Regions from separate parts of the Streptomyces sp. NPDC001594 genome, predicted to be linked through region 2. Evidence: riboswitches for the same ligand, from Rfam matches in the RefSeq annotation. Region 2 holds a riboswitch; each other region holds the start of a gene.
The links. Region 2 has a riboswitch for cyclic di-AMP ahead of ACFY0O_RS17825 (M23 family metallopeptidase). Riboswitches for the same ligand answer to the same signal wherever they lie in the genome.

Region 1 (2,254 bases), on a different contig from region 2:
CACCCTGGAGCAGTGGAAGAACGCGGGCGGCCTCGAGTTCGCGGAGCGCCCCGACCTCGCCAGCCGCTCGCAGCAGATAGCCGTGGCCGAGCGGGTGCTGGACTCCCAGGGCCCCGAGGCGTGGCCGCTGTGCTCCGCCTCGGCGGGGCTGTCGAAGAACGGGCCGAAGCCCGACGTGGACACCGGCACCTCCAAGACCCCCGGCCCGGTCGGCCCCAGCCCGGCCCGGCCCGACTTCTCGGTGCCGTCCACCGGGAAGGACAAGCCCTCCACGGACTTCGGGGCGCCCACGCCGGCCCCCGGCACCCCGGGCCCCGGCGTGCTGCCGGACTACCCGCTGGGAGCCACCAGCGGACTGCCCGTCATGCCGGAGCCGGACTACTCCGTGCCGCCCACCCCGACCACGGGCCCCACCGCCCCGACCACCAACCCGGCCAACCCGGCCAACACGGGCAACACGGGCAACCAGGGCAACCAGAACGGTCAGGGCAACCCGGGCAACTCCAACAACCAGGGCACCCCGGCCACTCCGACGGCCCCCGGCACCCCGACCGCCCCGGTCGACCCGACGGCCCCGGCCACCCCGGGCGCCACGCCCGCTCCTTCGCCCTCCGCAGACGCCTCCGGGGGCAACGGCAAGCACCGCGGCCCGGCCGCCCTCGAGGTGCCCGCGGCCCCTGGCGCGGCGTCAGCCGCCGCCGCGGAGCCCGTGTACACGGTGAAGCCGGGCGACAGCCTGGCGGCCATCGCGGACGCCAACGGCCTCAAGGGCGGTTGGACCGCCCTCTACCAGGCCAACGAGCAGGTCATCGGCCAGGACGCGGACCTCATCAAGCCCGGCCAGAACCTGGATCTAACCAAGAAATAGGGGTAGTTCGGGCAGCCGTTACGGGCTGAATGTCCGTTATCGGCAAGTGAGACATGCATCTCTTCCGGACAACTGGCGTGTCTCATTCCGGAACTTCCGCAAACCCCGCCCCGACCTGCGCAAACGCGCCCTCCCGGAACGCAAGTAGGCCGGTTTCTCCCCAAAATCACACGTTGAACATCGGGGAGAGACCTGTCTACCTTCTGAGTCGCTCGCCACCGCGAGCTCCTTCGACCGCATCGCCGAATCCTGCCGGCGGCCGGAGGGAACAGTCGTCGCGCAAGCGCCGTTGGCAGGAGCGGGGGAACCAAGGTAGTTGCCGGGAAAGGCCGTTGAGAGACGGCCCGCGTACCGGCTTGGGGTGAAGACGCGCAACTGCGCGGCCGGGCAACTCATCCGCCCGAACCCGACAGCTCACCTCGAAGGCGTCGGTGAGGAGAACTCCATGCTGCTTTCCGGCAAGGGCAAGCACCGCCGCGGCTCCAAGGCCGTCCGTATCGTCACGCTCGCCGGTGTCGCCGGTGTCGCCGTCGCCGCCCCGCTGATGGCGGCCGGTTCCGCCAGCGCCGCGACCGTCTCGGAGTGGGACAAGGTCGCCTCGTGCGAGTCCGGCGGCAACTGGTCCATCAACACCGGCAACGGTTACTACGGCGGTCTCCAGTTCTCCGCCTCCACCTGGGCCGCGTACGGCGGCAAGGCGTACGCCGCGCAGGCCAACCAGGCCACCAAGTCGCAGCAGATAGCCATCGCCGAGAAGGTCCTCAAGGGCCAGGGCAAGGGCGCCTGGCCGTCCTGCGGCGTCGGCCTGTCCAACTCCGCCTACAACGGCGGCGGCTCGACCACCACCCCGGCCAAGCCGAAGCCGGAGACCAAGCCGGCCCCGGCCAAGCCCGCCCCGGCGAAGCCCTCCACCCCGAAGGCCGACACCGAGACCAAGAGCACCGGCTCCGGCTCCGGCAACTGGACCCCGTCCAAGCCGGCCCCGTCGAAGCCGTCGACCCCGAAGGCCGAGACCCCGGCCACCGGCAACGGCTCGTACACGGTCAAGGAGGGTGACACCCTCGGCACCATCGCCGACGCCAACGGCGTCAAGGGCGGCTGGGAGAAGCTGTTCGACCTGAACAAGGACACCGTCAAGGACGCCGACCTGATCTTCCCGGGTCAGAAGCTGAAGCTCAGCTGAACTCCGGCGTAACACCCTGAGCCGCATCCGTGCGGCATCCGGGCGGCACCCCCGCACGGCCCGTGGCACCGACGCCCGGCGCGCATCCCTTGCGCGCCGGGCGTCGTCGCGTCCGGGCCGCGCCGCCGCACGTCCGGCCCGATTTCCAGGGTCCTATGTCCTGGAAGGCGGGTATTCGGCCCCTTTTTCGTCCCAGGACCCGG
Region 2 (2,254 bases):
AGCGGCTCCAGCAGCGTCCGCAGCTCCAGCAGGTCCTCGGCCTCCTGCTCGCCCGGCTCCGCCACACAGGCCCCCGCGTGCCGCCGCGTGGTGACGAACCCCTCGGACTCCAGCGTGCGCAGCGCCTCGCGCACCGGCACCCGCGAGACCCCGTACCGGCGGGCGAGCACCTCCTCGGTCAGCCGGCCGCCGGGCCCGAAGAAACCGGAGACGATATCGTCGCGAATGGCTGTGCACACCGCGTGCGCCGGAATACGCAAGGCCGGACCTCCGCTGGGTTTCGTTCCGATCGACCGTGCCGCCCCTGCGACTCTATTGCAACAGGCGGGGATTTCCGAGAAAGCCCGGAAATTCGAAACGAAAACACGGAAGGCCCCGGCTCGGGGAGCCGGGGCCTTGCGCGAACGGGAAGCGGGGGTCGGGTCAGATGCCGACGCCGTGCTGGCGCAGGTAGGCCAGCGGGTTGATGTCCGTGCCGTACGTGGCGCCGGTGCGGGCCTCGAAGTGCAGGTGCGGGCCGCTGGAGTTGCCGGTGGAGCCCGACAGGCCGATCTGCTGGCCCGCGGTGACGGTCTCGCCGACCGAGACGCTCAGCGACATCAGGTGGCCGTACTGGGTGTAGGTGCCGTCGTTGTGGCGGATCACGACGTTGTTGCCGTAGGCGCCGCCCCAGCCGGCCTCGACGATGGTGCCCGCGCCCACGGCGTGGACGGACGTGCCCTCGTCGGCGTGGAAGTCGATGCCCGTGTGGCTGCCGGAGGACCACATGCCGCCGCCCGCGCCGTACTGGGTGCTGACGTAGGAGCCGTCCACCGGGGCCACGAAGGTGTTGAGGCGCTTGCGGGCCTCCTCCTGGGCGGCCTTCTCGGCGGCCTCGCGCTCGGCCTTCTCCTTGGCCTCGGCCATGCGCTTCGCCTCGGCGGCGCGCGTCTTGGCGTCGGCCTCGGCCTGCGCCTGGGCGGCGACGGACTCGGCGGCGGTCTGCTGGGTCTCGGCCTGGACCTGGATGTCGTCCTGGAGACCGTCGGCGACGACGATCGCGTTCAGGGCGCCGGTGTCCTCGAGGGACGGGCCCCCGTGGGAGTCGGCGGCGAAGGCCGGGGCCGCCAGGGTGCCGACCACGCCCGTGGTGGCGAGGGCGGCTATACCGGCGTAGCCGGCGGTCTTGCGGCTCATACGGCTCGAACCACGGTGCTTACCGGAACCGGCTGCACGACTGCCAAACGCCATGGCGGGGGTGATCCTTTCCTTCCCTCTCGCCTACCGGGTTAGCTGACGGGTTCGGAGCAGGAAGGTCTCCTACGGGCCCCCTCTGGCGAGGCGGTCCGATTCACCCCAGGGACTGATGTGGGTCCCCGGCTCCCCAGGCTCGCGCCTGACGGGGACTCGGCGATCGCTGTCCGGTGCCGCGGGTGCGGCTGGCACAACTGACGGACAGCACGCCTGACGCTAGGCGGATCATCAGTCGATCGCCAAACAGACGACCGGATTTGTTGCGTACGCCACACCGCATACCTGAAACCACACCACCAAACGGACAAAGAGGGCCCGGCGGACGTCCCGCCGGGCCCCTTCAAGGCAGGTCGACCACCGGCCAGTTGCCGGCCGGCCGCCGGTCAGTTGGCGACGACCGCGACCTCACCGATCCCGAGGGCCCGCACCGGCTCCTCGATCTGCGCCGCGTCGCCCACCAGGACGGTGACCAGACGGTCCACCGGGAAGGCGCTCACGACCGCCGAAGTGGCCTCCGCCGTACCGGTTTCGGCCAGCCGCGCGTACAGCCGCGCCTGGTAGTCGTCCGGCAGTTCCTGCTCCACCTGGTCGGCCAGGGTCCCGGCGACCGAGGCGGCCGTCTCGAACTTCAACGGGGCCACGCCCACCAGGTTCTGCACCGCCACGTCGCGCTCGGCGTCCGTCAGGCCCCCGGCGGCGAGGGTGCGCAGCACCTGCCACAGGTCCTCCAGCGCCGGACCGGTGTTGGGGGTGTCCACCGAGCCGCTGATGGCGAGCATCGAGGCGCCCTTGCCGTCGGCCGTGGAGCGCAGCACCTGGGCGAAGGCGCGCACGCCGTAGGTGTAGCCCTTCTCCTCACGCAGCACCTTGTCCAGACGGGAGGTCAGGGTGCCCCCCAGGCAGTACGTGCCGAGGACCTGCGGGGCCCAGACGATGTCGTGCCGGTCCGGGCCGATCCGGCCGATCAGCAGCTGCGTCTGGACCGCGCCGGGCCGGTCCACGATGATCACGCGGCCCGTGT
Region 3 (2,254 bases), on a different contig from region 2:
CCCCGCGCGCGTCGGTGCTCCGCCGCCCGGGCGGTCTCAGACGCTGACGCCCTTCGAGCGGAGGTAGGCCAGCGGGTCGATGTCGGAGCCGTAGGCGGGGCCCGTGCGGATCTCGAAGTGGAGGTGCGGACCGGTCACGTTGCCGGTGGCGCCGGAGAGGCCGATGCTCTGGCCGGCGGTGACGGTCTGGCCCGTCGAGACGTTCAGCTGGGAGAGGTGGCCGTACTGGGAGTACTTGCCGTCGGCGTGCCGGATGACGACCTGGTTGCCGTAGGCACCGCCCCAGCCTGCGGAAACCACCGTGCCCGCGCCGACGGCCCGGACGGTGGTGCCGGTGCTCGCGATGAAGTCGACGCCGGTGTGGTAGCCGGAGGACCACATGGCGCCGGGGGTGCGGTACTGGGTGGAGATGCCGCCGCCGACGGGGGCGACGAATCCGGCGGCGCTCGCGGGGGCGGACTGGGCGGCCGGGGCGGACTGCTTCATTCCGCGGGCCGGCGCGGCGGAGCCCTTCCGCTGCGCGGCGCCCGAGGAGCCGGCGGCGCCCGACGCGGCGGGGGCCTCCTCGGCCGGGGCGGGGTCCGCGGCGTCCTCACCGGCCGCCGGAGTTCCGCTCGAGGACTCCTCGGCGGGGGCCGCAGCCGGCTTGGGGGCGGCGGGGCCGGCGCTCCCGCCGAGGGTCAGGCGCAGGCCCGGGTGGATGAGGGAGGGGTCGTCGCCGACGGCCGCGCGGTTGTCGGCGTACAGCTGCTCCCAGCCCCCGGAGAGCCCGCGCTCGGCGGCGATGACCGAGAGGCAGTCGCCGGGGACGACCGTGTAGACGGACGGGGCGGCGGCCGGGGCCGCGGCGGGCGCGGCGGTCCGGAACGCCTCCGGGGCCTGGGCGGACGCGACGGCGGGGGTCACGGCGGCGGGGGCGGCCGCGTGGGCTCCGGCGGCGCCGGTCAGCGGCAGCGCGAGGGCGGCTCCCCCGGTGCCGGCGAAGGCCAGGCCGCGGGATATGGAACGGGACTTCGGACGGCGGTGCTTGCCCTTTCCGGGCATGGCGAATTCCTCTCCGGCGCCTGCGAGGTGAGCTGTCGGGTTCGGACTGGAGATGTCCGGCCGTACGGGTACGGCTTCACCCCGAGCCGCGCCGGATTCGATCCGGCCCGGCGGCCTGCATGGTTCCCCCGCTCCTGCCGCGCGTCGTGGTCGGGTGCGGTTCCCGGGCGGCGGCAGGATTAGGCGGTCCACCCGGATCGCTCGCGAAGGTAATCCAGCGGGGGCACGGGCAACAAGCGGTGAATTCCCTGACGGAATAGCAGGTATGACCGATCAACGAATTTACGGTCACCCTGCGTCCATTCCCGACCGCCAACAACCTTCCCCGCATGGGAATTCGTGTTCCGCGATCAGGCACGCTCGGTCACCGTATGATCTGGCTCACGGAGTTCGGCCCGATCTCTCGTCCACCTATGGCAAGTTGGTCCCAACCAGAGCAATTCGGACACGCAGCGCACCGCGGAGGAGAACACGTGACCCAGCAGATACCGCAGGACCTTCCCGCGTACCCCGAACCCACGCCCGAGATGACCGGAGTGCGCAATTTCCGTGACGTGGGCGGTTTGCCGACCACGGACGGACGGAGGGTCAGGCCGGGACGACTGTTCCGAAGCGGACATCTGGCGCATGCCACCGAAACCGATGCAGAATTCCTCGCCTCCCTCGGCCTGCACACCGTCTTCGACTTCCGCAACGCCGCCGACCGGGCCGTCGAGGGCCCGGACGTCGAACTGCCGGGCGTGCGCAACGTGAACGTCCCGCTCTCGGACCCGGCCGACGGCGGGGAGTTCTGGCGGACGGTCCGCGAGGGCGGCCTCGACCAGCTCCGCTCCCTGCTGGGCGACGGCAGGGCGGCCGCCCGCATGGCGGAGTCGTACCGCGAGATGATCCGCCACCGCACCGCCGAACACGGCCGGGTGGTGCGCGCCCTCGCCGAGGACAGCGTGCCCGCACTCCTGCACTGCGCGGCCGGCAAGGACCGGGCGGGCCTGTCGATCGCCGTCACCCTGCTCGCCCTGGGGGTGGACCGCGACGCCATCGTGGCGGACTACATGGAGTCGAACGCCCCGCACAACCGCTACCGGCTGCTGCGCGGCACCGAGACGCCCGAGACCCGGCCCGGGGAGGTGACGGAGCTGCTGGCGCCGCTGTTCGACGCCCGCCCCGAGTACCTGCTCGCCGCGTACGAGACCGTCGACGCGCACTGGGG

Region 1: linked by a shared signal. The riboswitch ahead of ACFY0O_RS20770 (transglycosylase family protein) and the one ahead of ACFY0O_RS17825 (M23 family metallopeptidase) in region 2 are both predicted to bind cyclic di-AMP.
Region 3: linked by a shared signal. The riboswitch ahead of ACFY0O_RS15870 (peptidoglycan DD-metalloendopeptidase family protein) and the one ahead of ACFY0O_RS17825 (M23 family metallopeptidase) in region 2 are both predicted to bind cyclic di-AMP.

Annotation. Positions count from the first base shown of each region.
Region 1 covers NZ_JBIAVB010000010.1:93,785-96,038, reverse strand. Annotated here, with positions in the region: gene ACFY0O_RS20775 (transglycosylase family protein) at 1-868, shown strand, start outside; cyclic di-AMP (ydaO/yuaA leader) riboswitch at 1,143-1,311, shown strand; gene ACFY0O_RS20770 (transglycosylase family protein) at 1,314-2,051, shown strand.
Region 2 covers NZ_JBIAVB010000008.1:124,386-126,639, reverse strand. Annotated here, with positions in the region: gene ACFY0O_RS17830 (GntR family transcriptional regulator) at 1-260, opposite strand, end outside; gene ACFY0O_RS17825 (M23 family metallopeptidase) at 424-1,230, opposite strand; cyclic di-AMP (ydaO/yuaA leader) riboswitch at 1,243-1,402, opposite strand; gene ACFY0O_RS17820 (M16 family metallopeptidase) at 1,617-2,254, opposite strand, start outside.
Region 3 covers NZ_JBIAVB010000007.1:11,439-13,692, forward strand. Annotated here, with positions in the region: gene ACFY0O_RS15870 (peptidoglycan DD-metalloendopeptidase family protein) at 37-1,044, opposite strand; cyclic di-AMP (ydaO/yuaA leader) riboswitch at 1,049-1,240, opposite strand; gene ACFY0O_RS15875 (tyrosine-protein phosphatase) at 1,572-2,254, shown strand, end outside.